Regions from separate parts of the Actinomyces stomatis genome, predicted to be linked through region 1. Evidence: riboswitches for the same ligand, from Rfam matches in the RefSeq annotation. Region 1 holds a riboswitch; the other holds the start of a gene.
What was found. A riboswitch is a leader RNA that binds a small molecule or an ion and turns the genes downstream of it on or off. The one in region 1 is predicted to bind FMN.
Positions count from the first base shown of each region.

Region 1 (15,313 bases):
GGGTCAGCCAGGTGCCCCACCACCTCATGTCAACCCGTGGCGCGAACCCTCTCTCCGGCCATCGACCAATCAGACGCGAGAAAGTTTCACCGTGGCGAACATCAAGTCCCAGATCAAGCGCATCAAGACCAACGAGAAGGCCCGCCTGCGCAACAAGTCCGTCAAGTCCGAGCTCAAGACCTACGTGCGCCGCGTGCGCGAGGCCGTCGAGGCCGGCGACAAGGACGCCGCGCTCGAGCACCTCAAGGCCGCCTCCCGCAAGCTGGACAAGGCCGTCTCCAAGGGCGTCATCCACAAGAACCAGGCCGCCAACCGCAAGTCCAAGCTCGCCAAGCGCGTCGCCTCCCTCTGAGGCCACCGCAGCAGTGAGCATCTGAAGGGCGCCTCCCACCGGGGAGGCGCCCTCCCCTTTTTTCCGTCACCCTCTGCCCGTTCATCAGACCGCTTCAAGGAGAGCCCATTGCGCATCGGATTCGACCGCGACAAGTACCTGCGGATGCAGTCCAGCCACATCGCGGAGCGCCGCGCCCAGTTCGGCGGCAAGCTCTATCTGGAGTTCGGCGGCAAGCTCATTGACGACATGCACGCCTCGCGCGTGCTGCCGGGCTTCACCCCGGACAACAAGATCGTCATGCTCGCCGAGCTGGCCGACGAGGTCGAGATCGTCATGGCGGTCAACGCCAAGCACCTCTCCCGCAACAAGGTCCGCGCGGACCTGGGCATCCCCTACGAGGACGACCTGCTGCGCCACATCGACGCCTTCCGAAGCTACGGGCTCTACGTGGGCAGCGTCGTCGTGACCCAGTGGACCGAGGACAACCGCCAGGCCCATGACTTCAAGCGCAAGCTGGAGGCACTGGACATCACGGTCTACCGTCACTTCCCCATCCCCGGCTACCCCGGCGACGTCGCCCGCATCGTCTCGGCGGAGGGCTACGGGCGCAACGAGTACATCGAGACCAGCCGGGACCTCGTGGTCGTCACAGCCCCCGGCCCGGGCAGCGGCAAGATGGCCACCTGTCTGTCCCAGATCTACCACGACCACCAGCGGGGCATCTCCTCGGGCTACGCGAAGTTCGAGACCTTCCCGATCTGGAACCTGCCCCTGGACCACCCGGTCAACATCGCCTACGAGGCCGCCACCGCCGACCTCGACGACGTCAACATGATCGACCCCTTCCACCTGGCGGCCCACGGAGTCCAGACCGTCAACTACAACCGCGACGTCGAGGTCTTCCCGGTCCTGAGCCGCCTGTTCGAGGAAATCCTGGGCTCCTCGCCCTACGCCTCCCCCACGGACATGGGCGTCAACATGGCCGGCAACTGCATCAGCGACGACGAGGCCTGCCGGCAGGCCGCCTGCCAGGAGATCATCCGCCGCTACTACCGGGCCCTGGTGACCGAGAAGCGCGAGGTCATCGCCCCCGTCCAGTCCCAGCGGATCGCGCTGCTCATGGCCAAGGTGGGGGTGAGCAAGGAGGACCGCCCCGTCGTGCCGCCCGCACTGGAGGTGGCCGCGGCCACCGGCGAGCCGGCCTCGGCGATCGAGCTGCCCGACGGGCGCATCGTGACGGGCAAGACCTCCGCCCTGCTGGGGTGCTCCTCAGCGATGCTGCTCAACGCACTCAAGGTCCTGGCCGGGATCGATGACGACATCAACCTGCTGGCCCCGGCATCCATTGAACCCATTCAGAAGCTCAAGACTCAGCGGCTGGGCAGCCGCAACCCGCGCCTGCACACCGACGAGGTGCTCATCGCTTTGGCCGTGTCCGCCAACGGGGACGACAACGCCCGCAAGGCCCTCGACCAGCTCGAGACGCTGCGGGGCTGCGACGTCCACACCTCCACGATCCTGGGCTCGGTGGACGAGGGCATCTTCCGCGCCCTGGGGGTCCAGGTCACCAACGAGCCCGTCTATGCCACCAAGTCCCTGTACCGCAAGAAGTGAGGCCCGGTGCGGGCGGCCCTCCCGCGGTGCGCCCGCACCCGGACACCCCATTGAGGTGGGGGTGGTCACATAGGCGCGGAGAAACGGCTGAACGCACTCGCGCGCGGTACATTCTCCCCAACGAGATGAACTCGTGTGCTCTGGGGTCGGTGAAAGTCCGAACCGGCGGTGACAGTCCGCGACCCGGTCGCATCCAGCGACCGGCTGACCAGGTGGAACTCCTGGACCGACGGTGAGAGTCCGGATGGGAAGCGCACACGGGACACACCATGCCTCGCCCGGTGCCGTGCACCCGGCGGTCCGGTATGACGGTGTCTCTCCCCAGCGCACCCGAGGGAGAGGACCGGATGACCTCGTTCACCCCCGTGCAGGCGGCCGCGATGCGACGCGCCCTGCGGGTCGCGGCCTCCCCCGACGCCCCGCCCGGCCCCAATCCCCAGGTGGGCTGCGTCATCCTCTCCGCCGACGGCGACGTCCTCGCCGAGGGCCACCACCGCGGAGCCGGCACCGCCCACGCCGAGGTCGACGCGCTGGCGAACCTCGCCGCGGCGGGCGCCTCCGCCCAGGGAGCGACCGTCCTCGTCACTCTCGAGCCCTGCAATCATCAGGGCCGCACCGGCCCATGCGTCCAGGCGCTCCTCGCCGCGGGCGTGGCCGAGGTCATCTACGCCCAGGATGACCCGACCGAGCAGGCCGGAGGCGGCGCAGCGACGCTGGAGGCCGCCGGCGTGCGAGTACGATGTGGACTGTGCGCCCAGGACGCCGCGCGTCTCAACCGCCCGTGGCTCCTGGCCGTGACCCGCGGGCGCCCCATGGTGACATGGAAGCTCGCCGCCACCCTCGACGGCCGTATCGCCGCAGCCGACGGCACCAGCCAGTGGATCACCCCGGTGGCGGCCCGCCGCGACGCCCACCGTCTGCGCCGCCAGTGCGACGCCATCATGGTGGGCACCGGCACCGCCCTCGCCGACGACCCGGCCCTCACAGTCCGCGATGAGACGGGAGAGCCCGCCCCGGCTCACCTCCAGCCGCTGCGCGTCGTCGTCGGCTCCAGGCGCCTGCCTCCCACCTCCAGGGTGCTCGCCGACGACCACCACCTCCTCCTGCCCGACCACGACCCGCGCGCCGTCCTCGCCGTGCTCGCCGAGCGCGAGATCCGCCATGTCCTCCTCGAAGGAGGCCCGACCCTCGCGACCGCCTTCCTGCGCGCCGGACTCGTCGACGAGGTCGTCGCCTACACGGCCCCCGCACTTCTCGGCGCCGGACCGGCCGCCCTCGCCGACTTCGGGGCGACGACGATCACCGACGCCCTGAGGCTGCGAAACCCCCGCGTCGAGGTCCTCGGCTCGGGCGACCAGCTCGCCGTCCGCGTCTCCGGTGACCTGGGGGCCGACGACATCCGCCCCGACGCCCCTGCGGTCCTCAGGCCGCGGCACCGCGCTCAACGCCCGGACCCCCGGGACCGCACTCGTCCCCCTGCCCACCGCCACATCGAGGAGAGACACTGATGTTCACCGGAATCGTCGAGGAGCTCGGGCACGTCGTCCGGCTCGAGACCGTCGAGGACAGCGCCCGGCTGACGGTCGAGGCGCCCACCGTCACCCAGGACGTGAGCCTGGGCGACTCCATCAGCGTCAACGGGTGCTGCCTGACGGTCGCCGCCGTGCACGGGAACACCTTCACCGCCGACCTCATGGCGGAGACTCTCACGCGCACCACCCTGGGCTCCCAGAAGCCGGGAGAGCCGGTCAACCTCGAACGCGCCCTGCGCGCCACCGACCGGCTCGGCGGGCACATCGTTCAGGGGCACGTCGATGCCACCACCGAGGTCCTCGACCGCCACCACGGCGAGCACTGGGACCTCCTACGCATCGGCCTGCCGCGGGAGATCGCCCGTTACGTCGCCGCCAAGGGATCGGTCGCCCTCGACGGGGTGTCGCTGACGGTCGTCGACGTCGTCGACGTCGACAAGGCCCGGCACGACGCCACCCCCGATGTCTCTCCCACGCCGGGGGCGGGGGCGTCGCTCAGCGTCGGCCTCATCCCCGAGACGCTGCGGCGCACGACTCTGGGCACGAGGCGGCCGGGAGAACGGGTCAACCTCGAGGTCGACGTCATGGCCAAGTACGCCGAGCGTCTTCTGGGCGCCCGCCTGAGCCAGGAGGGGCAGCAGGCATGCTGAGCACCAGGAGCACATCCCCGGACACGCGCATGGACAGCGTCGAGGACGCCCTCACCGCCCTCCGCGAGGGCCGGACGGTCATCGTCGTCGACGATGAGAGCCGGGAGAACGAGGGGGACCTCATCCTGCCCGCGGCGAGCGCCACGACCGAGCAGCTGGCCTTCGCGATCCGGCACTCCACCGGCATCATCTGCGCGCCCATGGCGGCCCAGGAGCTCGACCGCCTGGGGATCCCCATGATGACCGAGCACAACACCGATCCCAAGAGGACGGCCTTCACGCTGAGTGCCGACGCACGCACGGGCATCACCACGGGTGTGAGCGCCGCCGACCGGGCGCGCACCGTCCGCGTCCTGGCGGACCCGGGCTCGGCTCCCAGCGATCTCGTCCGCCCCGGCCACGTCTTTCCCCTGCGTGCATGCGAGGGCGGGATCCTCACGCGCCGCGGTCACACGGAGGCCGCCGTCGACCTCATGCGCCTGTCGGGCAACCGGCCCGTGGGCGTCCTGGTGGAGATCATCAACGACGACGGCACCATGGCACGCCGGCACCAGCTGCGTACGCTCGCCGACGCCCACGACATGCCCATGATCTCGATCGGCGACCTGGAGCGCTACCGGTGGCTGCACGAGGAGCTCGTCGAGGAGGTCGTCTCGGCGCACCTGCCCACCGCGCACGGGGAGTTCACCGCCCACGCCCTGCGCAGCAGAGTCGACGGCACCGAGTACCTCGCACTCGTGTGCGGTCGCATCTCGGACGGTGAGGACGTCCTCACCCGCGTCCACTCCGCCTGCCTGACCGGCGACGTCCTGTCCTCCCTGCGCTGCGACTGCGGACCGCAGCTGCGCGCCGCCATGGAGGCGATCAGCGCCCACGGCCGCGGGGTCCTCGTCTACGCCTCCGACCATGAGGGGCGCGGCATCGGGCTCATCGACAAGCTCCGCGCCTACGCGCTGCAGGAGGAGGGCATGGACACCCTCGACGCCAACGTCGCGCTGGGGCTGCCGGCCGACGCCCGCAGCTACGCCACCGCCGCCCAGGTGCTGCGGCACCTGGGCGTGCGCTCGGTCGAGCTCATGACGAACAACCCGGACAAGGTGGAAGGCCTGGAGCACTATGGCGTGAACATCCGCTCCATGACGCCGACACCGACCTTCGCCAACGGGGAGAACCTCGACTACCTGCGCACCAAGCGCGACCGCATGGGCCATCTGCTCACCGGGCTCGACCCCACCGGGTCCCGCACGGACTCACCGCCCGGCGAGGCGAGGGCCGACGACGCGACCTGGCACACGACCGACGAGAACGAAGGAGAGACACGATGAGCGGCTCCGGAGCACCTGAGCAGAGCGCACCCCGCGCACGGGGCATGAGGGTGACAGTCGTCGCCGCCCAGTGGCACGAGCGCATCATGGCGGGCCTGGTCGCCGGGGCGCTGCGCGCCGTCGAGGAGGCCGGAGCCCAGGCGAGCGTCGTGCGGGCGGTGGGTTCCTTCGAGCTCCCGGTACTCGCCGCGGCCGCCGCGCGCGGCGGTGCCGAGGCGGTCGTCGCACTGGGCGTCGTCATCCGCGGTGGCACCCCGCACTTCGATTACGTGTGCAGGGCCGCCACCGACGGGCTGAGCCGGGTGGCGCTCGACACCGGGGTGCCGGTGGGCTTCGGCGTGCTCACGTGCGACGACGAGGCCCAGGCGCTGGCCCGCTGCGGCGGGCCAGGATCGGAGGAGGACAAGGGCCACGAGGCGGCCTGCGCGGCGATGTCCACGGCGCTCACACTGGCCGCCATGCGGGTGTGAGGGCGGCTCAGCGCCGGCGGGTACCGGAGCGGCGGGCGTTGCAGATCGTCAGGACCGCCCGCTCGACGGCGTAGACGGGGTCACGGCTGGCCCCCTTTGCCTCGGCATCGGCCCGGGCCACGGCCAGGATCGAGGTGGCCAGGGCGTCGTCGGACCATCCCTGGAGCTCTCGGCGGGCCCGGTCCACCTGCCAGGGGGCCATTCCCAGCTCGGCGGGGCTCATACGCCGCCCCCCGGCGGCCGCGACCCGGGCGAGCTGGCGCACCTTCATGGCCAGGGCCGCGACGATGGCCACCGGGTCGGTGCCGGTGGCCACGGCGTGGCGCAGGGCCGTGATGGCGGCCGGGGTGTTGCCGGCCGCGGCGGCGTCGGCCACGGTGAAGCCGGTGGCCTCGATGCGCCCGGCGTAGTAGGTGCGCACGTGGTCGACGCTGATGGTGCCCTGGGTGTCGGCGAGGAGCTGGTCGACGGCGGAGCACAGCTCGCGCAGGTCGCTGCCCAGGGCGTCGACGAGGGCGCCCACGGCCTCGGGATCGATGCTTCTTCCGGCGCGGCGCACGTCGGCCACGACCAGGGAGGACTTGTCCTTGGCACTCTTGATGGCCTCGCACTGGATGGTCGGGTAGGGCGAGGCCTTGATGGCATCGAGCAGGCGTTTGCCCCTTTGGCCCCCGTTGTGACGCAGGATGACGCTGACCTCGGGGTCGGCGGCGCCCACGTAGGCGATGAGGTCGCTCAGGAGGGCGTCAGTCATCTGCTCCAGGGCGGGGACGTAGACGAGCCGGGGCTCGCCGAACAAGGAGGGGGACACAAGGGTGTCGAGCTGGTGGGGTTCGTAGGTGGCGGCCTCCAGGCGCGTGATCTCGGTGGTGGGGTCCTTGGCCTTGGCCTGCGCCAGAAGACTTCTCACCGCTCGGTCGGCGAGGACCTCCTCGCCGGCGCGGATGAGGACGATCGGCGCCAGCTGGGCCTGGTCCCAGCGCAGTCCAGCCGGTGCCTTGCGCTGGCCTCGGGAGCGGGAGGTTCGGGTCGCTGCCATGGGGCAAGCCTGCCATGAGCGGGCCGCGTCAACCGCCTGGCTCCTTCCAGCAGGGCGCGGCGGGTACGGGGAGCCGCTGCGAGCAGGACCCCGATCTCGCAGGACCCCAGTGCCAGGGCTCCCGTGAGGCCGCCCGGCCAGGGCAGGGTGGCGCCGGGCAGGTGAGCGAAGAAGCCGGCGACCCACACCATCCAGGAGCAGGCCGCAAGCGCCGGCCAAGCGATGACGGAGGCGGCTGCGGGCCAGGCCGGAGCGATCATCGCCGCCAGGAGTCCGCTGATGGTGGCGATGACGGCGGCCGGCTCACTGAGCAGGTTGGCGGGCACCGACCAGGCCCCCACCGAGGGCTGCAGGAGGATGAGGATCGGCCCGCAGGCGGCCTGGGCCACCAGTGGCAGTGCCATGGCGGCGGCCAGCCACCTGGGAAGATGACGTGAGAGGTGGGCAGCGACCGGTTTGGAGCCGATGACGATCCCGGCAGTGGCCACTACGGACAGTGCGAAGCCGTAGTCGCGGGACTGCCAGGGGTCGATGAGCAGTAGGACGATGGCTCCGGCGAACAGGGCGGGTACGGAGGCGGCGCGTCGCCCGGCGACGACACCCAGCAGCATGACGGCCCCCATGGTGGCGGCGCGCAGTACGGAGCCTGAGGGGCGCACCAGGATGACGAGGAGAGTGAGCATGACCGTGCCGAGCAGAGCCCGCCACCGCCGGGGCAGCACCCCGAGGCCGGCCAGCCCCAGTCCCAGGATGATGGCGACATGCTGCCCGGAGACGGCGGTCAGGTGCGTCATGGAGACGGTGCGCATGTCCTCGCGCACCTGGGCCGACAGGGCGTGGTCGTCTCCCAGGGCGACGCCGGGTACGAGGGCGCGTGCTCCCGGCGGCCAGAGACCTGCCTCCTCCCCCGCTCCTTCGAGGCCCTGGGCTCCAACAGCCTGGGCAAGACCAGTGCGAATGCTGGTGACGGCCCCGAGTACCCCGGCCGGTGGGCCAAGCACCGTGAGGCCGGCGCGCTTGGGGATGATGGCGGCCTCAACACGTCCCGATCCGGTGGGGCGTAGGCGCGTGCGCACCCTGACGCGGGTCCCCATGGGCAGACTCAACCACTGCGTGTCGCCCAGGACGGTGGCGCTCAGGGTGGAGGATTGTGCGTCCACCTGTTCGACGTCGAGGGCGCTGATGACCAGGGTGGAGCGGCTGGTGGCCGAGACTCGCGGCTCCTGGGAGACGGTGCCGATGAGGGTGACCGGCTGCCCGGAGGCGACCGCCACGGTCAGAGGGTCGCGCTGGCGGGACCACAGGTGGGCGGCACTGACGGTCAGGACGGTCGCGGCGCACAGGGCGCACACGAGCAGGCTGGCACTGAGGGTTCCCACCGCCGTGGGGTCATGCTCGGGGGCGCCGGGGCGCTGGTCGGCCCGGTGGCGCGGTGGCCGGAAACGTAGGACGGGGACCACGAGCATCGCAGCCAGGGCTGTGCACCCGGAGGCCAGGAGCAGGACTCGTCTCCAGGCGTCAGCCTCCTCGAGTCCGACGGCCCACCAGGCGCCGGCCCAGCAGGTGAGCGCCGGGGCGAGCAGGCGCAGGTCGAGGGCGTCGGGGGCCTTGGAGGAGGTGGCGTGCCGACCTCCGTCTCGGTGCCGGTTGCGGTTCTGCTCCTGGCGCAGGTGCTCGTAGAGCGCGGGGTCGTCCCACGGGGCCCTGGGACTGCTCCGCCCCTGGTCCCCGTTCATACGGTGGCCTGCTCCCGCAGGCCCTCGAGCTTGGCCTTGCCGATGCCGGGGACGTCGGTGAGGGCGTCGACGGTGGCGAAGGGCCCGTGGGAGTCTCGGTACTCCACGATCCGTTGGGCCAGGGCAGGGCCGATGCCGGGCAGCTTCTCCAAGTCAGTGGCGGAGGCCGTATTGATGTTGATCATCCCGGATGAGCCGCCACCGCCGGGCTTCCCCGACGCTGTTCCCGCACCGGGGGTGGCGGCCCCACTGGGTTGCGGTGCGGGGTCGGGCAGGACCTCGCCGACTCGCGGGACCCGGATCTGCTCACCGTCGCTCAGAACCCGGGCGAGGTTGAGCTGCTGGGTGTCGGCGTCCGCGCTGGCTCCTCCGACGGCGCTGATGGCATCGGTGACACGGCTTCCTGGGGCCAGGGTCACCACCCCCGGCCTGGTCACCGCCCCGGTGACGTGGACGACGACGTTGCCGGCTGGAGCCGTCGAGACGCCCGGTTCTGCCGCCGATCCCGTGGCCGGCTTCATGGCTGGTGTCGCGGCCGGCCCTGTGGGCGGGGGCCGCATCGCCTCGGAGGCACCCGCCGCTGCCGCAGTGGCCTCTTGACCGCCGGCACCGGTGGAGACCAGGACGGCCCTCAGTGCCAGGGCGAGAGCCAGGATGAGGAGAGCGGAGCCGGCAATGATCGCGGCTCGTGGCGCGATCGCGAGGCGCCTGGGCCGACGCACTGGCTCCTCGGGGTCGGTCGAGCAGGCCAGGCGCACAAGGTCATCCAGGGACCTGTTCGTGCTGCTCCTTCTGGCTCCCATGTCCTTGACGGTAGGGACCGGTTCCGCGAGGCGCACGGAGAGGCCGTCTGCTCTGTGGAGAGCACTGGCGTCTGACGGCCTGTGGCAACCGGGCCGCGTTGTCAACCCCGGCTCAGTAGGCCCGCAGGTCCGGGGCGACGGCGATGCCGAGGGCCCCGGGGCCCACGTGGGTGCTCGTCGCCTCGTCGACCGGGAGGGTGAGGACCTCGGTGAGTTTGGCTCCGGCCTCCTCCATGGCCTGACGAAGACCAGTCTCGAGCAGCGCCAGCTTGTCGGCGTCGTCTCCTTGAATGACCAGGCGCACCGGGTCGGCGGGGTGCCTGGGGCCGGACAGGGCGGTCCCACCGGCGACGCGGACGGCCTGCGCGATGAGGTGGCGCCTGGCGCGGGCCGCGCCGCGCACGGTCTCCAGTGTCCGGATCCCGTCGCGGGTCAGGGCCAGGACCGGGCGGATTCCAAGAACGCCGTCCAGGCGGGCCGTGGTGCGGTCGATCCTCCCGGAGCGGGCCAGGCGCCCCAGGTCGTCGACAACGAAGAGCTGGCAGGAACGGGCGGTGCTGGCCTGAGCCAGGGCGGCACCGCGGCGGGCGTCGTGGGCGCCGGCGGCGGCCAGCACCGCAAGTCCCAGCGCGCCGGAGCTGGTGCCGGAGTCGACGACGCGCAGCCACTGCGGGCGACGGCGCCCCACGCTCCCGCCCTGGCCGCTGTACTCGGCCTGGTACTCGGCCTCGAGCCGGGCGGCGGCGATGCGGGCGTTGTCCACGGTGCCGGACAGGGCCGAGGAGATGTGGATGGCCAGGACCTCTTCGGCCCTGTTGGCCGCGCGTCGGTAGACGTCCATCAGCTCCTGGACACTGGGCCGTGAGGTGGTCCCGGGCTCGCCGTTGTCAGCGGGGATGGCGTGCAGCGGCACCACCTCGATCGCACGGTCACGCATGAGGGGCTCCGTCAGGCAGGCGGCGGAGTCGGTGACGACGGCGAGCGACATGCCGCATACCTTATCGGCAAGCCGCTCGCTCACCGGCAAGGCGCCGCTGTTCTCCCGGGTCCGCGGGTTTTCAGCGATCAGAGACCAGGAGGTCCTCGTAGAGGTTGACGAGCCGTTTGGTCATCGTCTCGGAGTCGAACTGTTGAGCCACCTCCAGGGCCCCGTCGGACAGCTCGGCGAGCCGGGCGTCGTCGGACAGCAGGGAGGCGAAGACCCGGGCAAAGTCCTCCCCCTCGATCCCGTCGGTGAGGATCGCGTTGCGCTCGGTGAGGCACTCGGTCATCCGCTCGTCGCAGTAGACGATCGGGAGCCCTGAAGCTGCGGCCTCCAGGAACACCATGGGCTGGTTGTCGAAGTGGTAGGAGGCCAGGGAGAAGACATCGGCCTGCTTGAGCAGGACGGCGACCTCCTCCGGCGAGCGCTGACCGACCAGGACCACCCGGTCCGCCACCCCGAGCTCCTCGGCGCGCCGTGCCAGCTCCTCCTGGGAGGGGCCGGGGCCCACGAGCACCAGCTTGACCGGCAGGTCGGCCAGGTGGGGCATGGCCTCAATGAGCGTCATCTGCCGCTTCTCCGGGCTGAGGCGGGCCACGCAGATGATGATCTTCTCGCCGGGGGCCTTGGGGATGGGTGAGTCCGCGGCGCGAGCACTGCGGTAGCGGGTGGAGTCCAGCCCGTTGGGCAGCACCATGCAGGGGGCGGTCAGTCCGCCGTCGTCGATGAGGATCTGTGCCAGGTGCTGGGAGGGCGACAGGCAGGCGTCGCACTTGTTGGCGAAGGCCGCTGTGAGCCGCCATCCCTGCCGGGACAGCGCCGTCTTCATGTCGCGCTTGTTGAGGTGCTTGATGGAGTCGCGGTGGGGGCGGGGCAGGACCGGCAGCGATTTGAGCGCCACGGGGAAGGCGACGGACAGGGCCAGCAGTCCGGAGACCACGGCCAGCGGGTAGTCGTCGATGAGCTCGGTGTAGAGGGTGTGAATGGTGGTGACGTGGGGGATGTTCTGGCGCTTGGCCACCCAGTGGGCCAGGACGCCCAGGCTGAACTGGGTCTGGCTGTGGACGATGTCGAAGTCGTAGGCGTCGAAGCGCCTGGCCAGGCCGGGATAGATGGTGGCGACCTCGCGGCTGTCAAAGACGTAGTAGCGCGAGGAGGACAGGCGGATGACGTGGTCGTCGGTCTCCTCATAGCGCTCGGCCTTAGGGGCCACCACGTAGACCTCGTGTCCCATGCGTTCCAGGGCGGAGCGGAAGGTGGCCGTGGAGGTGGCCACGCCGTGGACGGAGGGGAGGTAGTCGTCAATGAAGAAGGCGATCCGCATGAGGGTCACCTGACTCTGCGGGACGGGTGCACCAGCGACTGGCCCACGAGGGGCGGTTCTTCCGGAAACGACGACGCAGGGGGCAACATGGGGCGTGCAAACCTCGCGGCACTGGGGACGGGCAGGTGTGGGACCAGACGTACTATCTCAACGCCATCGAGACCCGAGGCTACCCTGTCGGCCGGGCTTCTGGCACGCCCGGGTCAGCGCTCTGGCAGGTTCGGCGTTTACGATGAGGCCATGACCGATTCCGCTGAGATCGCACGTCTCAAGGCCGAGGCCGCCCAGGCCGCCGCCGAAGCCGCCGCAGCCAAGGCAGCCGCCGCTCAGGCGGCCCTCGACGCCGCCATCGCCTCCTCCCCGGCCTCGGCGGTGGAGCAGGCCGCCGAATCCCGCATTGCTGACGCACCGGGCGAGCCCGCCGCCCAGACAGCCACCGCCGCACCCCTTGCCGAGCCGGCCGCAGAACCGGCCGCACAGCCGGCAGCCGAGCAGGCTCCGGCCGGTGAACCGGCGCCGACTGCTGAGCAGGCTCAGGAGCAGGCCCCCGTGCAGGCTGAGGGCGTCGCTGAGGCCGAGCAGGCCTCGGGCAGTCAGGAGGCTGAGGAGGCCGGCTATACCGCCCAGGTGCGTTCCGGGTACGGCTTCTCCTCCCCCACCCTGCCGGTGGGCACCTACCTCGATACGCTCTCGGGCGGCGAGCCCGCGGCGGTCAAGGGCCTGTCGGTGGGCATCCCGCTGGGGCTGCTCAACCGGCACGCGCTGGTTGCCGGGGCGACCGGTACCGGTAAGACCCGCACGCTTCAGCTCCTGGCCGAGGGACTGTCGGCAGCAGGTGTCCCGGTGTTCCTGGCCGACGTCAAGGGGGACCTGACCGGCCTGGCCGAGCCGGGAGCCTCCAATGACAAGATCGCCTCCCGCATCGCCTCCACCGGTCAGGACTGGAAGGGCCAGTCCTTCCCCATCGAGCTGTTCAACCTCGGTGGGTCGGAGTCCGGCGCCGGTATCAGCGGCACCCCGATCCGCACCACGGTCACCGAGTTCGGGCCGATCCTGCTCTCGCGGGTCCTGGGCCTCAACGACACGCAGGCCTCCGCCCTCCAACTGGTCTTCCACTGGGCGGACAGCCAGGGGCTGGCCCTGCTGGACCTCAAGGACCTGCGCGCCGTCGTCGACTATCTGACGAACACCGATGCCGGCAAGGAGGAGCTCAAGACCATCGGTGGGGTCTCTGCAGCCACGGCCGGGGTCATCCTGCGTGAGATCGCCGCCCTGGAGGCGGCCGGTGGTGAGGCCTTCTTCGGTGAGCCGGCTCTCGACGTGCGTGACCTCATGCGGGTCTCCCCCGATGGTCGCGGCGTCATCTCCGCGCTGGAGCTGGCCGACATCCAGTCCCAGGGCACGCTGTTCTCCACCTTCCTCATGTGGCTGCTCGCCGAGCTCTTCGAGACCCTGCCGGAGGTCGGCGACCCGGACAAGCCCACCATGGTGTTCTTCTTCGACGAGGCCCACCTGTTGTTCTCCGGAGCCTCGAAGGCCTTCCTGGAGGCCGTGGTGCGCACGGTGCGGCTCATCCGTTCCAAGGGCGTGGGCATCGTCTTCATCACCCAGTCCCCCACGGACGTTCCCGACGAGGTCCTGGCCCAGCTCGGCAGCAGGGTCCAGCACGCCCTGCGCGCCCACACCCCGGCCGACGCCGCCAACCTTAAGAAGGCGGTCTCCACCTTCCCGGTCAGCCCGGTGGACCTCAGCCGGGTGCTCACGTCGCTGGGCACCGGTCAGGCCGTCGTCAGTGTGCTGGACGAGAAGGGGCGCCCCGCCCCGGTGGCCCCGGTGGTCGTGAATGTACCCGCCGCCGTCATGGGGCCGGCCCAGGACGGCACGGTCAACCAGGTGCTGGCCTCCTCACCGCTGAAACCCAAGTACGCCACGGGCGTGGACAACGAGTCCGCCTACGAGCTGCTGGCCCAGCGGGTCCAGGCCGATGCCGAGGCCGCAGAGGCCGCTCGTGCCGCTGAGCAGGCCGCCAAGGAGCAGGCCAAGGCCGATGCCGCCGCGCAGAAGGACCTGGAGAAGGAGGCCGCCCGCCAGGCGGCTCAGCGTCAGAAGGAGGCAGAGCGCCTGGAGCGCGAGGCCGTCAAGGAGGCCCAGCGTCGCCAGCGCGAGGCGGAGAAGGCCGCCGAGCGCCGCCGGCGGGAGGTCGAGAAGACCATCGGCTCGGTGGGCCGCCAGATCACCCGCGAGATCACGCGCTCCATCTTCGGCACTCTCAGGCGCCGCTGAGAACCGGCTCAAGCAAGGCGAAGGGGCTGCACCAACCATCTCGGTTCGTGCAGCCCCTCATGCTGTTCCTGGGCCACCGCGGCGCGGCCGTGAGCGGCGCCGTCGTGGGGCCCGCCCCGGTCACTCGGGAACGATGCTCACCAGTTTGGGGGCGCGCACGATCACCTTGCGCACGCCGCGCCCGTCCAGGGTGCGGATGACGCCGGGGGCTGCCAGGGCCAGCTTCTCCAGCTCGGCCTCGGAGATGTCGGGGTCGACCTCGAGGCGGTCACGGACCTTGCCCTTGACCTGGATGACGCAGGTGACCTTGTCGGCGGCCAGCAGGGACTCGTCGGTCACGACCGGGAAGTCCTCGTGGGCCAGGGAGTGCTCGTGGCCCAGGCGCTTCCAGATCTCCTCGGCGATGTGCGGGGCCACGGGCGCCGTCATGAGGACAAGGGCCTCGACAGCCTCGCGCGGAACCGCGCTGAGTCCGGTGAGGTGGTTGTTGAGGACGATGAGCTTGGCGATGGCCGTGTTGAGGCGCATCCCCTCGTAGTCCTCGCGCACGCCCACGATCGTCTTGGCCACGAGCCGGCGGGTCTCCTCGTCGGCGCTCTCGTCAACCACCGTCAACTCACCGGTGGTCTCGTCGACGACGTTGCGCCACAGGCGCTGCAGGAAGCGCTGGCTGCCGGCGACGGCGCGGGTGTCCCACGGGCGGTCGGCGTCCAGCGGTCCCATGCTCATCTCGTACACGCGGAAGGTGTCGGCGCCGTAGGCCTCGTACATGTCGTCGGGGGTGACGATGTTCTTCAGGGACTTGCCCATCTTGCCGTACTCGCGGTCCACCGACTGCCCCTGCCACAGGTATCTGGTGGTGCCGTCCTCGGCGGTGACCTCCTCGACCTCGTCGGCGGGCACGTACTGGCCGCGGGAGTCGGTGTAGGCGTAGGCCTGGACGTAGCCCTGGTTGAAGAGGCGGTGGTAGGGCTCGGAGGAGGAGACGTGGCCCAGGTCGAACAGGACCTTGTGCCAGAAGCGCGAGTAGAGCAGGTGCAGGACGGCGTGCTCGACGCCGCCGACGTACAGGTCGGTGCCGCCGGAGATGTTGCCGGCCTCGGGGCGCGGCCCCATCCAGTAGGCCTCGTTGGCCGGGTCGACGAGCGCCTTGTCATCGGTCGGGTCGATGTAGCGCATCTCGTACCAGCACGAGCCGGCCCACTGCGGCATCGTGTTGGT
Region 1 is NZ_JASPEP010000002.1:85,261-100,573, forward strand. It holds gene rpsT (30S ribosomal protein S20) at 92-352, shown strand; gene RIV12_RS01670 (DUF1846 domain-containing protein) at 461-1,948, shown strand; FMN riboswitch at 2,080-2,209, shown strand; gene ribD (bifunctional diaminohydroxyphosphoribosylaminopyrimidine deaminase/5-amino-6-(5-phosphoribosylamino)uracil reductase RibD) at 2,296-3,456, shown strand; gene RIV12_RS01680 (riboflavin synthase) at 3,456-4,130, shown strand; gene RIV12_RS01685 (bifunctional 3,4-dihydroxy-2-butanone-4-phosphate synthase/GTP cyclohydrolase II) at 4,124-5,455, shown strand; gene ribH (6,7-dimethyl-8-ribityllumazine synthase) at 5,452-5,925, shown strand; gene holA (DNA polymerase III subunit delta) at 5,933-6,835, opposite strand; gene RIV12_RS01700 (ComEC/Rec2 family competence protein) at 6,832-8,700, opposite strand; gene RIV12_RS01705 (helix-hairpin-helix domain-containing protein) at 8,697-9,458, opposite strand; gene RIV12_RS01710 (DegV family protein) at 9,616-10,491, opposite strand; gene RIV12_RS01715 (glycosyltransferase) at 10,562-11,818, opposite strand; gene RIV12_RS01720 (helicase HerA-like domain-containing protein) at 12,050-14,092, shown strand; gene RIV12_RS01725 (leucine--tRNA ligase) at 14,213-15,313, opposite strand, start outside.

Region 2 (15,313 bases), on a different contig from region 1:
CCCTGCCGTCCTGACCGAGAACCTCGAGGGCCTGGAGAAGGCGCTCGAACCGGGGCGCACCGCGGCCTTCAACGCCATGTTCATGGACCGCTACCTGTGGAACCTGCACCTGGGGACCCAGCGCCTGCTGTCCAAGGCCCGCGCCGGGGGCGCCCCCATCGACGGCATCACCATCTCCGCCGGGATCCCCGAGCTCGAGGAGGCCACCGCCCTGCTCGAGCGCCTGCACGCCGAGGGCTTCCCCTACATCGCCTTCAAGCCCGGCACCGTGGACCAGATCCGTCAGGTCCTGGCCATTGCTCGCGCCGTGCCCGACAGCCCCGTCATCATCCAGATCGAGGACGGGCACGCCGGTGGCCATCACTCGTGGGAGGACCTGGACACCATGCTCCTGGCCACCTACGACGCCATCCGCGCCGTGAGCAACGTGGTCCTTGTCGTCGGCGGCGGCATCGGCACGCCCACCCGCGCGGCCGACTACCTCACCGGCCGCTGGGCCGAGGCCTACGGCACGGCCGCCGCGCCCGTCGACGGCGTCATGATCGGCACCGCCGCCATGACCTGCCTGGAGGCCAAGACCAACGACGACGTCAAGCAGCTCCTCGTCGACACCCCCGGGATCCCCGAGGACTCCGGGGTCGAGGGCGGCTGGGTGGCCTCCGGGGAGTCCATCGGCGGCATGACCTCCGGGCTGTCCCACCTGCGTGCCGACCTCTACGAGATCGACAACTCCTCGGCCCGGGCCTCCCGCCTCATCCAGGAGCTCGCCGGGGACGAGGCCGCCATGGCCGCACGTCGCCAGGAGATGATCGACGCCCTGGCCAAGACCGCCAAGCCCTACTTCGGTGACGTCGAGGAGATGACCTACCTTGAGTGGGCCACCCGCTACGCCGAGCTGTGCGTCGCCCCCCACGAGGGTCGCTCCGCGACCCGCGCCGACTGGGCCGACGAGGGCTGGTACGACCGCTTCATCGACCTGCTGCACCGCATCGAGGCCCGTCTGAGCCAGGCTGACCACGGCGAGATCCCCACGCTCTTCGCCGACTACGACGCCGTCATCGACTCCGACGCCGCCCTGGCCGCCCTGGCCGAGCGCTACCCGTCGGCCGCCTCCACCCTCGTGGAGCCAGTCGACGCCGCCTGGTTCGTCGACCTGTGCCGCAAGCACCCCAAGCCCGTGCCCTTCGTGCCCGTGGTCGACGCCGACATCCTGCGCTGGTGGGGAACCGACTCCCTGTGGCAGTCCCAGGACCCGCGCTACACCGCTGACCAGGTGCGCATCATCCCCGGTCCCGTCGCCGTGGCCGGCATCACCACCATCAACGAGCCGGTCGGCGAGCTGCTGGGCCGCTTCGAGACCGCCGCCGTCGAGGCCCTTCAGGAGTCCGGCACGGACGAGCAGGAGGCCGCCGGCCGTCTGGGCGCCGCCCCCGCCGTGGCCGACGGTGTCCTGGCGGCCCCCGTGGCCGATGCCAAGGAGCTCGTCCAGGTGGCCCCCCACGTCCTGTGGAACGGCCACCTGACGGTCAATCCCGCCACCGTCCTGGCCGACGACGCCTACAACGTCGTCGCCCGCCCGGACGTCGCCGAGGACGCCTACGACCTCGACATCCGCCTCGACACCCACTGGGACGACACTCCCGGCGGAGACAAGATCCACGCCGTGCGCCGCCTCGTGGTGCCGCTGCGACTGGCCCGCGCCTGGGACGGCGCCGCCCCACTGGTCGACCCCGAGCGCATCAGCGAGACGATGAACGACCTGCTGCGCGCCACCGCCGGCGTGGGTGCCGTGTCCATCACGGGCGACGAGGTCGACCACCTGCCTGAGGTCCGTGCCGCACGGCCCGGTGCCACGGACGTCCTGGGGCGTCCCACCACCCAGCCCTTCGGCACCATCCACGGCTCCTTCACTCTGGCGAGCACCCTGGGCCACGACCACGCCTCAGTGACGGCCGATGCCCTGCCTGCGGACCTGTCTGCCGCTCCCTTCGTGCCCGACGCCCTGCTCGGCCCCTGCTGGCCGGTGGTCTACGCCGCCCTGGGCAGCGTCGTCGAGGACGGCATGCCGCTCATCGAGGGCCTGCTCGGCGCCGTCCACCTGGACCACACCATCGACCTGCACCTCACCCTCCACCAGCTGCAGGAGGCCGCGGCCACGACCAGCCCCACGATCAACGTCACCGGCTGGGTCGCGGCGCTGGAGGAGTCCAGTGCCGGTCGCGTCGTCGACGTGCGCCTGGAGCTGACCGACGCCGGCGACGGCACCATCGTGGCACTCATGCGCGAGCGCTTCGCCATCCGCGGTCGCGCCTCCGGCAACGCCGTGCCCAGCGCCCCTGAGCTGGCCGGCGGCACCGGCCGCGAGACGGCCCCGGCCGCACGTCGCATCCTGCGCCGAACCACCGTTACCGCGCCTGCGGACATGACGGCCTTCGCCCGGGTCACCGGTGACTTCAACCCGATCCACACCTCCTACAACGCCGCTCACGTGGCCGGTATGGAGGCCCCTCTCGTTCACGGCATGTGGCTGTCGGCCACCGCCCAGCAGGTGGCGGCCTCCACCGCGGCCGACGGCTCGCGCCACGTCCTGGCCGGATGGACCTACGTCATGACCGGTCCGGTGGAGCTGAGCGACGACGTCGAGATCACCGTGGAGCGCACCGGCCTGGTGGTCGGCGGCGGCTACGTCCTGGAGGTCGTCTGCCGCATCAACGGCGAGGTCGTCTCCCGCGGCACCGCCGTGACGACGCCCGAGCCCACCGCCTACGTCTACCCCGGCCAGGGCATCCAGGCCCCCGGCATGGGTCTGGACGAGATGAACTCCTCCAAGGCCGCGCGGGAGATCTGGGAGCGCGCCGACTCCCACACCCGCGCCGAGCTGGGCTTCTCCGTCATCAACCTGGTGCGCGACAACCCCACTGAGATGACCGCCCGCGGTGTCACCTACCGTCACCCCGAGGGCCTGCTCAACCTCACCCAGTTCACCCAGGTGGCCCTGGCCACCGTGGCCATGGCGACCACTGCGCGCCTGGCCGAGGCCGGTGCCCTCGTGGACGGCGCCGCCTTCGCCGGCCACTCCCTGGGCGAGTACACGGCGCTGAGCGCCTACGGGCGCGTCATGCCCGTGGAGACGACCATCTCGATCGTCTTCCAGCGCGGCTCCACCATGCACTCGCTGGTGCCCCGTGACGCCGACGGCGCCTCGAACTACCGTATGGGCGCCCTGCGCCCCAACCAGGCGGGGATCAAGGCCGACGAGGTCGAGGACTACGTGCAGTCGATCTCCCAGGAGACCGGCGAGTTCCTCCAGATCGTCAACCACAACCTGGCCGGCGTCCAGTACGCCGTGGCCGGCACGATCAAGGGCCTGGACGCCCTGGCCGCCGACGCCCGTGCCAAGGCCAAGGCCCGCGGGGGCAAGAACCCCTTCATGTTCGTGCCCGGCATTGACGTGCCCTTCCACTCCGAGGTGCTGCGCCCCGGCGTGCCGGAGTTCCGTGGCCGCCTGCTCGAGCTCGTCCCCGACGACCTGGACGTCGCACGCCTCGTGGGCCACTACGTGCCCAACCTCGTGGCCAGACCCTTCGCCCTGACCCAGGACTTCGCCCGCTCGATCCTCGAGGTCGTGCCCTCCGAGCCCGTCGAGGAGATCCTGGCCGACTGGGACTCCTGGGTGAAGCGCCCCACGGAGCTGGCCCGCATTCTGCTCGTCGAGCTCCTGGCCTGGCAGTTCGCCTCCCCGGTGCGCTGGATCGAGACCCAGGAGGTCCTGCTGTCCTCCCCGAGTGAGGGCGGTCTGGGGATCGAGCACATCGTCGAGGTGGGCCTGGCCAATTCGCCCACCCTGGCGAACCTGGCCACCAACACCCTGCGTCTGCCCCAGCACGCCGGGCGCCACGTCACCGTGCACAACGCTCGTCGCGACGAGGCCCGGGTCCTGGCCACCGACACCGACCCGGCCGTCGAGCTCACCGAGCCGGACTTCGATGTTCCGGCCGCCGAGGAGGCGGCTGCTGAGGCCGCTGCTCCCGCGCAGACCGCCGCGGCCGAGCAGGCCCCTGCTCCTTCGGCTGAGGCCGCGCCCGCTCCGGCTGCTCCGGCCGCCGGCGGACCGGTGGACGACCTCCCCTTCGGTGCGACCGACGCCCTGACGGTGCTCCTGGCCCACGCCTCGCGCATCCGTCCTGAGCAGATCGGCGCCACTGACACCACCGAGACACTCACCAACGGAGTCTCCTCGCGTCGTAACCAGCTCCTCATGGACCTGGGCACCGAGCTCGAGCTCGCCTCCATCGATGGCGCCGCTGACGCCGACATGACGGCCCTGGCCGCCACGGTCGCCAAGGGCGCCCCCGGTTACAAGGCCTTCGGTCCTGTCCTCACCGAGGCCATCCGAGTGGGGCTGGGTCGCCTTCTGGGCCCCTCCGGCGTGCGCGCCTCCCGTATCGCCGACCGCGTCACCGGCACCTGGGGCCTGGGGCAGGGGTGGGTCTCCCACGTGACCGCCGCGCTGTTCCTGGGCACCCGGGAGGGCGCCTCGATGCGCGGCGAGGACCTGGCCTCCCTGGGGTCCTCGGCCCCGCTGACCAGCGCGAGCGCCGTGGACGCCCTCATCGACTCCGCCGTCCAGGCCGTCGCCGCAGACCATGGCGTGACCGTCGCCAAGCCGAGTGCCGGCGGCGCCGGGGGCGCCGTGGTCGACTCCGCGGCCCTGGATGCCTTCGCCCAGAGCGTCACCGGCGATGAGGGCGTCCTGGCCACCACGGCCCGCACCCTCCTGGACGCCCTGGGCCTGGCCGAGAAGGCCACTGTCCCGGCTGATGCCGACGATGACGCCTCCCGTGCCAGGGCCGCCATGGCTGCCCTGGACGCCGAGCTCGGCGCCGGATGGGTCAAGTCCGTCACCCCGGCCTTCGCCCCCGAGCGCACCGTCCTCATCGACGACCGCTGGGCCACTGCCCGCGAGGACGTCGCCCGCCTCGGCTCCGGCGAGACCGACCTGGACGCCTTCCGCCGGCTCCTGGCCCCCGAGCGCTTCGTGGGCCTGGGACAGGCGGTGGCCGATCACGCCACCTGGTGGGCCAAGCAGGTCAAGGCATCCGATCTGGCCGACGGCGCCGAGCGCGCCGCCGTCCTGACCGAGATCGCCCAGGCCGCGCCGAAGGCCCCCCAGGCCGGCGACCCCACGGTGCGCTGGTCCGAGGACGTCGCCGTCGTCACCGGTGTGGCCCCCGGCTCCATCGCGGCGGCCGTCGTCGGAGAGCTTCTGGCCGGTGGCGCCACCGTGGTGGCCACCAGCTCGCGCCTGACCCACGAGCGCCTCGAGTTCGCCACCACCCTGTACCGCGAGCACGCCGCAGCCGGCGCCAAGCTGTGGATGGTTCCCGCGAACCTGTCCTCCTACCGGGATGTCGACGCCCTGGCCGAGTGGATCGGCAACGACCAGGTGGTCACCTCCGGAGGCTCCACCAAGGTCGTCAAGGAGGCCCTGGTTCCCACCCTCCTGTTCCCCTTCGCCGCACCGCGCGTCTCGGGCACACTGGCTGACGCCGGCCCCACGGCCGAGTCCCAGACCCGCCTGCTGCTGTGGTCGGTGGAGCGCACCATTGCCGCCCTGAGCGCCATCGGCACCGACACCCACGTCGACCACCGCCTGCACGTGGTCCTGCCCGGCTCCCCGAACCGGGGCACCTTCGGCGGTGACGGCGCCTACGGCGAGGTCAAGTCCGCCCTGGACGCGATCGTCAACCGCTGGTCGTCGGAGCGGGCCTGGGCCCAGCGCGTCACTCTGGCCCACCCCCGTATCGGCTGGGTCAAGGGCACCGGCCTCATGGGCGGTAACGACCCGCTCGTCGCCGCCGTCGAGGCAGCCGGGGTGCGCACCTGGACCACGGAGGAGATCGCCTCCGAGCTCACCGACCTGTGCACCACCGCGGTGCGCACCCAGGCGGCCCAGGCCCCGGTGAACGCCGACCTCACCGGGGGACTGGGCGACGACATCGACCTGGTGGCGCTGCGTGAGAACGCCGCTGCACAGGCCGCCGCGCCCACCGAGGAGACCGAGGCCCCGGCCGTCATCAAGGCCCTGCCCACCCCGGTGGTCCCGACTCAGCCCACCGCCCCCCAGTGGGGCGAGGTGAGCGCCGACCTCGACGACCTGGTCGTCATCATCTCCACCGGAGAGGTCTCCACCTGGGGATCGGGCCGTACGCGCCGCGAGGCCGAGCTGGGCATGAGCGGCGGGGAGGACGTCGACCTGACCGCCGCCGGCGTCCTCGAGCTCGCCTGGGGCATGGGGCTGCTCACCTGGCAGGACAGCCCCAAGGCCGGCTGGTACGACGCCGACGGGGAGATGGTCGAGGAGTCCGACATCCTGGACCGCTACCGCGACGAGGTCGTGGCCCGCTGCGGTATCCGCGAGTTTGTCGACGACGGCGTCATCGCGCCGATCGCCGACGAGGAGGTCACCGTCTACCTCGACCGCGACATCACCCTGTCGGTTCCCGATGAGGCCACGGCCCGCACCATTGAGTCCTCCGACCCCGAGCACACGCTCGTGGTTCCCGACGCCGAGACCGGAGAGTGGACCGTCACCCGCCTGGCCGGCTCACTGGCCCGGGTGCCGCGCCGCGCCGCACTGTCCCGCACGGTCGGCGGCCAGTTCCCGCGCGACTTCGACCCGGAGCGCTGGGGCATCCCCGCCTCGATGACCCAGGGCATGGATCCGATCGCCTCCTGGAACCTGGTCACCGCCGTCGACGCCTTCCTGTCGGCCGGCTTCACCCCGGCCGAGCTCCTCAAGGCCGTCCACCCCTCCGACGTGGCCTCCACGCAGGGCACCGGGTTCGGCGGCATGGAGTCGATGCGCAAGATGTTCGTCGGCCGGTTCCTGGGGGAGGAGCGTCCCAGCGACATCCTCCAGGAGGCCCTGCCCAATGTCGTGGCCGCCCACGTCATGCAGTCCTACATCGGCGGCTACGGCGCCATGGTCCAACCGGTGAGCGCCTGCGCCACCGCGGCGGTCTCCATCGAGGAGGGCTGGGACAAGATCGCCCTGGGCAAGGCCGACGTCGTCGTGGCCGGCGCCATCGACGACATCTCGATCGAGTCCGTCGTCGGCTTCGGCAACATGAACGCCACGGCGGAGGCCGCGGCCATGCGCGCCAAGGGCATCTCCGACCGTCACTTCTCCCGTGCCAACGACCGCCGTCGCGGCGGATTCGTGGAGGCCGAGGGAGGCGGCACGGTGATCCTGGCCCGTGGCTCAGTGGCGGCCCGGATGGGCCTGCCGGTGGCCGGCGTGGTCGGTTTCGTCTCCTCCTACGCCGACGGCGCCCACACCTCGATCCCGGCACCTGGACTGGGCGCCCTAGGCGCCGGCCGCGGCGGGCGCAGCTCGCGCCTGGCCAAGGCCCTGGCGGCCCTGGGTGTGGAGGCCGACGACATCGCGCTGGTCTCCAAGCACGACACCTCCACCGGTGCCAACGACCCCAACGAGTCCGAGCTGCACACGCGTCTGGCGCGCGCACTGGGACGCTCCGAGGGCAACTCGCTGGTGGCGGTCTCGCAGAAGACCATCACCGGTCACGCCAAGGGCGGTGCCGCCGTCTTCCAGGTCGCGGGTCTGACCGAGATTCTCGCCTCCGGCGTGGCTCCCGGTAACGCCTCCCTGGACGTCGTCGACGCCCCACTGGCCAAGGACGCCTTCTGGGTGTGGCCACGCAGGCCCATCCGTCTGGCCGGCCGTGGCGGCAAGGACGGGCGTGTCCCCGGTGCCGGCCCGGTGCGAGCCGGTCTGCTGACCTCGCTGGGCTTCGGACACGTCTCCGGTCTCATCGCGATCGTCCACCCCGGTGCCTTCGAGGCCGCACTGCGTCAGGCCGAGGGGCAGAAGGCGGTTGACGCCTGGCTGGCCTCCGCCAACGCCCGCCTGGCCGCCGGTACCCGACGCCGTCGTGCCGGCATGATCGGCCGGGCCCCGCTGTTCGAGCAGGTCCAGGGTCGGCGCCTGGGGGAGGAGTCCAAGCAGCGCGACCCGCATGAGGTCGAGGCCGCCATGCTGCTCGACCCCGAGGCTCGCCTGGGCTCCGACGGCGCCTACCACGCCGGCGAGTGAGCTCATCACGATAGCAGGCAGGGCCGGTTCTACAGACGATGGATACCGTCTGTAGAACCGGCCCTGTTTGGCTCACATGGAATTATCAAAGGAATTGCGTAATTGATTCGTAAGTTTTACTTCATGAGGATTCCATCATGACGGAGCCGCAGTTTCCGGACGTGCCGAAGACATTCCCCGGTTCAACCGTTCTGACGGTGGGCACAGACCTGGTGCACGTTCCTGGTTTCTCCACCCAGCTCGATCAGCCCGGCACAGTCTTTGCACAACGCGTCTTCACTGCGCGCGAGCTCCGCGAGGCTCAGCGTCGCTCGCAGGAGAGGGGATCGATCCCGGCCCAGCACCTGGCTGCTCGGTGGGCGGCCAAGGAGTCTTTCATCAAGGCCTGGAGCCAGGCACACGTTCTTTGCGCAAAAAGTCGCGGGACGAGTACTTCTCCGGTTATCCTGGCCGAGGACGTCGACTGGCGTGAGATCGAGGTTGTCACCGATCGGTGGGGCCGTCCTTCTTTACGTCTGAGCGGCACCGTTGCCCACGCTGTTGAGCGCAGCCTCGGAGAGGAGGTATCGACCCCAGGGTGTTGGCCGGTTTCCTTGAGCCATGACGGTGACTACGCCATGGCCATCGTCCTTCACGTGCGTTGAGTCGTGCCCACACAGAAGGAACGATGAAGAAACCTCGACCATGATGCTATGAGCGGTCACTGCTGCCCGTCATGTCATGCCACGTACGGATTTCCGAGTCATCCGCGGTGCTTGTCTGTCACTCATGGTCACGCCATCAGGAACATCAACGACGAGCCGCGATATACCGCGTACTGCCGACCTGGATCATTCAAGAGACCCCACGAGTCCTTTCTCCAGTGGCAGCAGCGGTATGTCTCCCCTCTGACTGACGTGAGGACATATTGATGACTGCCACTACCTATCAAGCCATCGCGATGATCGTCTATTTCGTGGCGATGCTCGCCATCGGGGGCTGGGCCTATCTACGAACAGACAATTTCGACGACTACATGCTCGCCGACCGCGACCTCAATCCCTGGGTGGCGGCGCTGTCGGCGGGAGCCTCGGACATGTCGGGGTGGCTGCTGATGGGGCTGCCGGGAACCCTGTACGCCAGCGGCCTGGTCGAGGGGTGGATCGCCGTCGGGCTGACGATCGGGGCCCTGGCGAACTGGCTGCTGGTGGCTCCTCGACTGCGTGCTTACACCGAGGTCGCCAACAACTCCATCACGGTCCCCAGCTTCCTGGACAACCGTCTCCACGACACGCACCGGTTGCTGCGGTGCTCCAGTGGTCTCATCATTCTGGTCTACTTCACCTTCTACGTCTCCTCCGGGATGGTCGCCGGTGGCCGTTTCTTCGAGTCGTCCTTCGATATGGACTACCGTCTCGGCATGGTCATCGTCGCCGCGATCACCGTGGTCTACACGCTCATCGGCGGGTTCCTGGCCGTGTCCTACACCGACTTCGTCCAGGGAGTCATGATGGTGACCGCCCTGGTCATGGTGCCCGTCGCAGGGGTCATTCGGCTCGGGGGACTGACCAACCTGACCAAGGCCGTCTCCGAGGTCGACCCTCACTACTGGGCCATCTGGGGCCCGACGTCAACGCTGCTCGGCCTTGTCTCGGCACTGGCCTGGGGCCTGGGGTACTTCGGTCAGCCGCACATCATCGTCCGGTTCATGGCCATCCGCAGTCCCAAGGAGGCTGTGGCCGGCGGCACCATCGGGATCGGCTGGATGCTCTTCGCGGTGCTCGGCGCAGCCGGTACCGCCATTGTCGGCGTGGCCACGTACCAGCACGACAAGAAGCAGCTGGCCGACCCGGAGACCGTCTTCATCACGCTGGGCAAGCTGCTCTTCCACCCATTGGTCGCCGGATTCATGCTGGCAGCCATTCTCGCCGCCATCATGTCGACGATCTCCTCCCAGCTGCTCGTCACCTCCTCAGCGCTCATCGAGGACCTGTACGGCTCTTTCGCCCGAACCCGTACGGATAAAATCAGTGGCAACCGCATGGTGCTCTACTCGCGCATGGCGGTTTTCGCCATCGCCCTGGTCGCGGCAGTCATGGCCTGGAACCCCAGTAAAACAATCCTCGACCTCGTGGCCTTCGCCTGGGCCGGTTTCGGGGCCTCCTTCGGACCGACCATTCTGCTGTCGCTGTACTGGAAGCGCTTGAGCGCCATGGGAGCCTTCGCCGGAATGATCACCGGGGCCGTCGTCGTCATGATCTGGGGAAACGTCTCCGGCGGCCCGGGCGGCATCTTCGACCTCTACGAGATCGTGCCCGGATTCCTGGGCAACCTGGCTGTGGCCTGGGCCGTGTCTCGCACGAGTCAGCCCTCCAAGGAGATCTCCGAGGAGTTCGACGCCGCCGTCACCGCCTCACGCGCGTAGCCGGGCAGGGTAGCTGGACAGTGCTGCAGGCATGAGGATCGTCGTTGCACCCGACTCCTTCAAGGAGTCCATGACCGCCGTGCAGGCCGCTCGGGCCATGGCGGTCGGGGTGCGGGATGCCCTGCCCACGTGCCTGGTCGATCAGGTTCCCGTCTCCGACGGCGGAGAGGGCTTCGCCGAGGCCGTCACCGCCGCCTGGGACGCCTCATGGCAGGAGGTGACCACGGTTGACGCCCTGGGCCGGCCACGGACGGCGGGCTTCGGACGCGACAGCGACCGGGCCGTCATCGACCTGGCGTCCAGTGTCGGACTGGAGCACATCGTTCCGGGAGAACGGGACGTCATGCGCTCCTCGACCATTGGGCTGGGACATGTCATCGCGGCCGCAGTAGACGCCGGTGCCCGCTCACTGCTCATCGGACTGGGCGGGTCGGCCTCCAACGACATGGGCCTGGGGATGCTTGTCGCGCTGGGCGCCCGTTGCCTGGACGAACGGGGAGGCGAGGTGGAGCCGGTACCCGCCGAGTTCTCTCGCATCCGGCGGATCGAGGCCGAGCCGGCTCGCCGTCGCCTTGAGGGTGTGGGCATCACAGTGGCCGGTGACGTGACGAATCCACTCACGGGTCCCCACGGCGCGGCAGTCGTCTTCGGCCCGCAGAAGGGACTGGCCGGGCCTGCGATCACATGGGTCGACGGCGAGATGACGCGCCTGGCCGCAGTCCTCGGCCTGAGTCACTGGACCTGCCGCCCGGGCACCGGGGCGGCAGGTGGCACCGCCTTCGCACTGGCTGCTGTTCTCGGGGCGGAGCTTGCCACCGGCATCGATCATCTGGCTCGCGTCGTCGGGCTACGTGAGCGGCTGGAGGAGGCTGACCTGCTGCTGACGGGGGAGGGGGCCGTCGATGGGCAGTCCCTGGACGGCAAGGCGGTCAGCGGAGTGCTCCGCCTGGCCTGCGAGTGCGGGGTGCCATCCATCGTCTTCGCCGGACGGGTCAGGGTCGATGCCGAGGCTCTGCGGCGTCTGAGTGATCTGGGAGCCCAGGGCATCATCCAGATCTCCGATCCTTCAGAGGCATTGGAGACCTCTCTCAGGAAGGGCCCGGATCATCTGCGCCGGGCGGTTGCGGACACCGTGCGTCACTGTTCTGCTGGTGGTGACCGGCTCGACACACTCTGAATGACGTCCTGTGAGCGCACGCACAGCCATTGAGAAGCTCCAAGTATCGTCATGGGACGATTGCGTTGTATCCTTACCGGCAGCAACGTGCTCCGGGGTCGGTGAAAGTCCGAACCGGCGGTAACAGTCCGCGACCCGCTCGTGCCATGGCAGCGTCAAGCAGCCCGGGGACCAGCGGTTGAGCCGGTGGAACTCCGGCACCGACGGTGAGAGTCCGGATGGGAGGATGCGCGTGGCGCCCGGCGGGGAGACCCGCAGTTCGAGACAACGTACCGATCTCACGGACGGCCGTGGGCTCACCGGATCTTGGACTTGACGAGCGCCCAGCACGTGTGTGCGCCGACCGACGGCGTGCAGGCGGACCCCGGTGCAGCCGGGAGCGCTCGTTCCCGGAAGGACCCGGGAGGACACCGTCGTGTACAGCCCCAGCCCCGTCGGCAAGGCCTCGCGCTTCCACGCTTCCCCCGCCGAGCCGCCCAGTGACGTTCCGGAGCCGTCGACGTCCTCGGCCTCGTCGATGACCTCCCCGTCAGAGTCATTCTCAGAGTCGCTGCCCAGACCTTCGGCTCGTCGTCGGCGCCGCATCCGCGCTGCTGAGCGGAGCGGGCCATTGCCCGCTGTCGTCCTGGGAACGGCACTGCTCATCATCTGGCAGCTCGTCGCCGGATCGGGCGCCGTCCCCGAGATCTTCCTACCCAGCCCCTGGGCGGTCGTCACCCGCCTGTGGCTGAACCTCACTCAGGCCGGGCTGGGGTGGAGAGCCTGGATCACGCTGCGTGAGGCCCTCCTCGGCTGTCTCCTGGCCGCCGTATTCGCTCTGCCCCTGGCCTGGGCCCTGTACCGCTGGCGGCTGTTCTCCCGAACCGTCCTGCCCTATGTCGCTGCGAGTCAGGCGGTTCCCGGCATCGCCGTCGCGCCCCTCATGGTTCTGTGGATCGGTTACGGAGCTCTTCCCATCGTGGTCCTGTGCGCCTTCATGGTCTTCTTCCCCATCACCATCACGGTGCTCCTGGGGCTGCGCAGTCTGGACGCCGACGTCATGGACGCCGCCCGGCTCGACGGCGCTCATGGCCTGAGCATGCTCATCCACATGGAGCTTCCGATGGCCCTGCCGGCCATCTACACCGGGTTGCGTACCGGTTTCACCCTGTCAGTGACCGGTGCGGTCGTCGGCGAGCTCATCATGGGCGGCGAGGGCCTGGGGACCGTGCTCTCCACGCAGCAGAGCCGGGGCGACACCACCGGCGTATTCGCCACCATCACGCTCCTGTGCGTGCTGGCCACATCCATCCACTGGGTGCTCCACGAGCTCGAGCGACGCAGCCGCACTGTGGACGCCCTACGAGGCCGACGCGCCACCTGAGCCCTGCGCGGCGCCCGCTTCCCACCCCTCCGACACAAGGAAACTCCTCATCATGGCTATCTCTCACCACATCGTCTCCCAGTCATTCCTCTCGCGTCGCCGGCTGTTGGCAGGGGGCCTGGCGCTCACCGGCGCCGGAGCACTCGCCGCCTGCTCCTCGGGGACCGCCAGCCGCGCGGCGTCGGCCTCGGCGGCCGGAGGCGCACTGACCATCGGCCTGACCTACACGCCGAACATCCAGTTCGCCCCCTTCTACATGGCTAAGAAGGACGGGACATACGCCGCGAACGTGACGCTGCACCACCACGGGGCGCAGGACGGCCTCTTCGACGCCCTCCAGAGCGGCCAGGAGCAGCTCGTCGTCGCCGGCGCCGACGAGGCGGTGGTGGCCACCTCCAACGGCTCCGACCTCGTCATCGTGGGTGGCTGCTACCAGTCCTACCCGGCCTGCCTCATCGTCCCGGAGAGCTCCTCGATCAAGGCCCCCGCGGACCTCAAGGGCAAGACCGTCGGCACTCCAGGCCGCAAGGGGGAGACCTGGTACGCCCTCCAGCTGGCCATGTCCGCGGCCTCCCTGACCGAGTCCGACCTGACGATCCAGGACATCGGCTACACCCAGCAGGCGGCGCTCGTCGGCGGCAAGGTCGACGCCGTCGTCGGCTTCTCCAACAACGACGCGATCCAGATCCGCCAGGCCGGAACCCCCGTGCGTACCATCCAGGTCGCCGACCGGATCCCCCTCGTGGGCGTCTCGCTGGTGACGACCCGATCCCTGCTGGACTCCCGTCACCAGGACCTCGAGAGCGTCGTCAAGGCCTCGATCAAGGGCATGACCGCCTTCGTCAAGGACCCCGACGCGGCGGTCGAGGCCACCAAGGACCACATGGACGACCTCAAGGTGGATCAGACGCAGGCGAAGCGCGCCCGCGAGGTCGCCGTGGCCACCGGCAAGCTGGTCAGCGGCGACGGCAGCCACCCCATTGGTTCGGTGCGGGTCGACGACGTCGCCGCCATGATCGAGTTCCTCACCTCCCACAAGCTCCTGGGCGACAAGAAGACGCCCAAGGCCGCTGAGGTGTGCGTTCCCCTGGGGCAGTAAGTACACGGGTGTCAGGGGCGCGCCGTCGTCTCAGGAGTCAATCAAACGGCTCGTCAGCTGGGGACGGCCACAGGCATCGCGCTGTGCACCGCCCTTTTCACCGCCTTCGGCGCTTACGCCCCTGGTGAGAGATTCACCGCCGGACTCGTCCCAGCGCTGGGCGCCTGCACGGTTTTGCTGGTAGCGGCCACAGCACTTGTCATTGCCATGCCTCGCGGCTATCTACAGCCGGCAGGCCAGCAGTGAGGAGACGAGGATGGCGCGCGCCCCGACCTCGTAGAGCTCGTCCATGACCCGGTTCATGTCCGCCCGTGGGACCATGGCGCGCACCGCCACCCAGTCGGGATTCTGCAGCGGGGAGACGGTGGGGGACTCGATGCCGGGAGTGAGTGCCGCTGCCAGGTGCAGCTTGTTCATGGGGATGTCGTAGTCCACGAGCACGTAGGCACGGGCGCGCAGCACCCCCTCCAGACGCCGCACGAGCGTGGCCAGACCGGGCTCTCCGCGGAACTGCTCGGTGGTGATGAGTACGGCCTCGCTGACGAGTATCGGGTCCCCGAAGGTCTCCAGTCCGGCCGCCCGCAGCGTTGTGCCGGTCTCGACGACGTCTGCGATGAGGTCGGCCACGCCCAGCTGGACGGAGGACTCCACGGCACCGTCGAGGTGAACGGTCTGGGCCTCCACGCCCCGGGAGGCCAGGTAGCTGCGCACCAGGACGTCGTAGGAGGTGGCCACACGGCGCCCGGCGACGTCGGCCAGGGAGCTCATCGTGCCCTTGGGGGCGGCGAAGCGGAAGGTGGAGCGGGCGAAGCCCAGGGGCAGGTGCTCGACGGCGTCGACCCCGGAGTCCAGGAGCAGGTCGCGGCCGGTGATGCCGGCGTGCACGGTGCCCTGACCGACGTAGACGGCGATGTCGCGCGGACGCAGGAAGAACAGCTCGACGTCGTTGGCCTCGTCGACGAGCACGAGCTCACGGCCCGTGCGGCGGGTGCGGTAGCCCGCCTCGGAGAGCATGGTGATGGCGGGATCGGACAGGGATCCCTTGTTCGGGACGGCGATACGCAGCACGGCGGTTCCTGATCTGTGGTGGGGGAGTCGGGTAGGAGGCATGGGGCCTCGGGACCTACAGGTAGCGGTAGACGTCCTGGAGGCTG
Region 2 is NZ_JASPEP010000001.1:171,123-186,435, reverse strand. It holds gene RIV12_RS00780 (polyketide synthase) at 1-8,116, shown strand, start outside; gene acpS (holo-ACP synthase AcpS) at 8,254-8,760, shown strand; gene putP (sodium/proline symporter PutP) at 9,027-10,520, shown strand; gene RIV12_RS00765 (glycerate kinase) at 10,552-11,697, shown strand; FMN riboswitch at 11,781-11,931, shown strand; gene RIV12_RS00760 (ABC transporter permease) at 12,065-13,060, shown strand; gene RIV12_RS00755 (ABC transporter substrate-binding protein) at 13,113-14,159, shown strand; gene hisG (ATP phosphoribosyltransferase) at 14,382-15,227, opposite strand; gene RIV12_RS00745 (phosphoribosyl-ATP diphosphatase) at 15,283-15,313, opposite strand, start outside.
Region 2: linked by a shared signal. The riboswitch ahead of RIV12_RS00760 (ABC transporter permease) and the one ahead of ribD (bifunctional diaminohydroxyphosphoribosylaminopyrimidine deaminase/5-amino-6-(5-phosphoribosylamino)uracil reductase RibD) in region 1 are both predicted to bind FMN.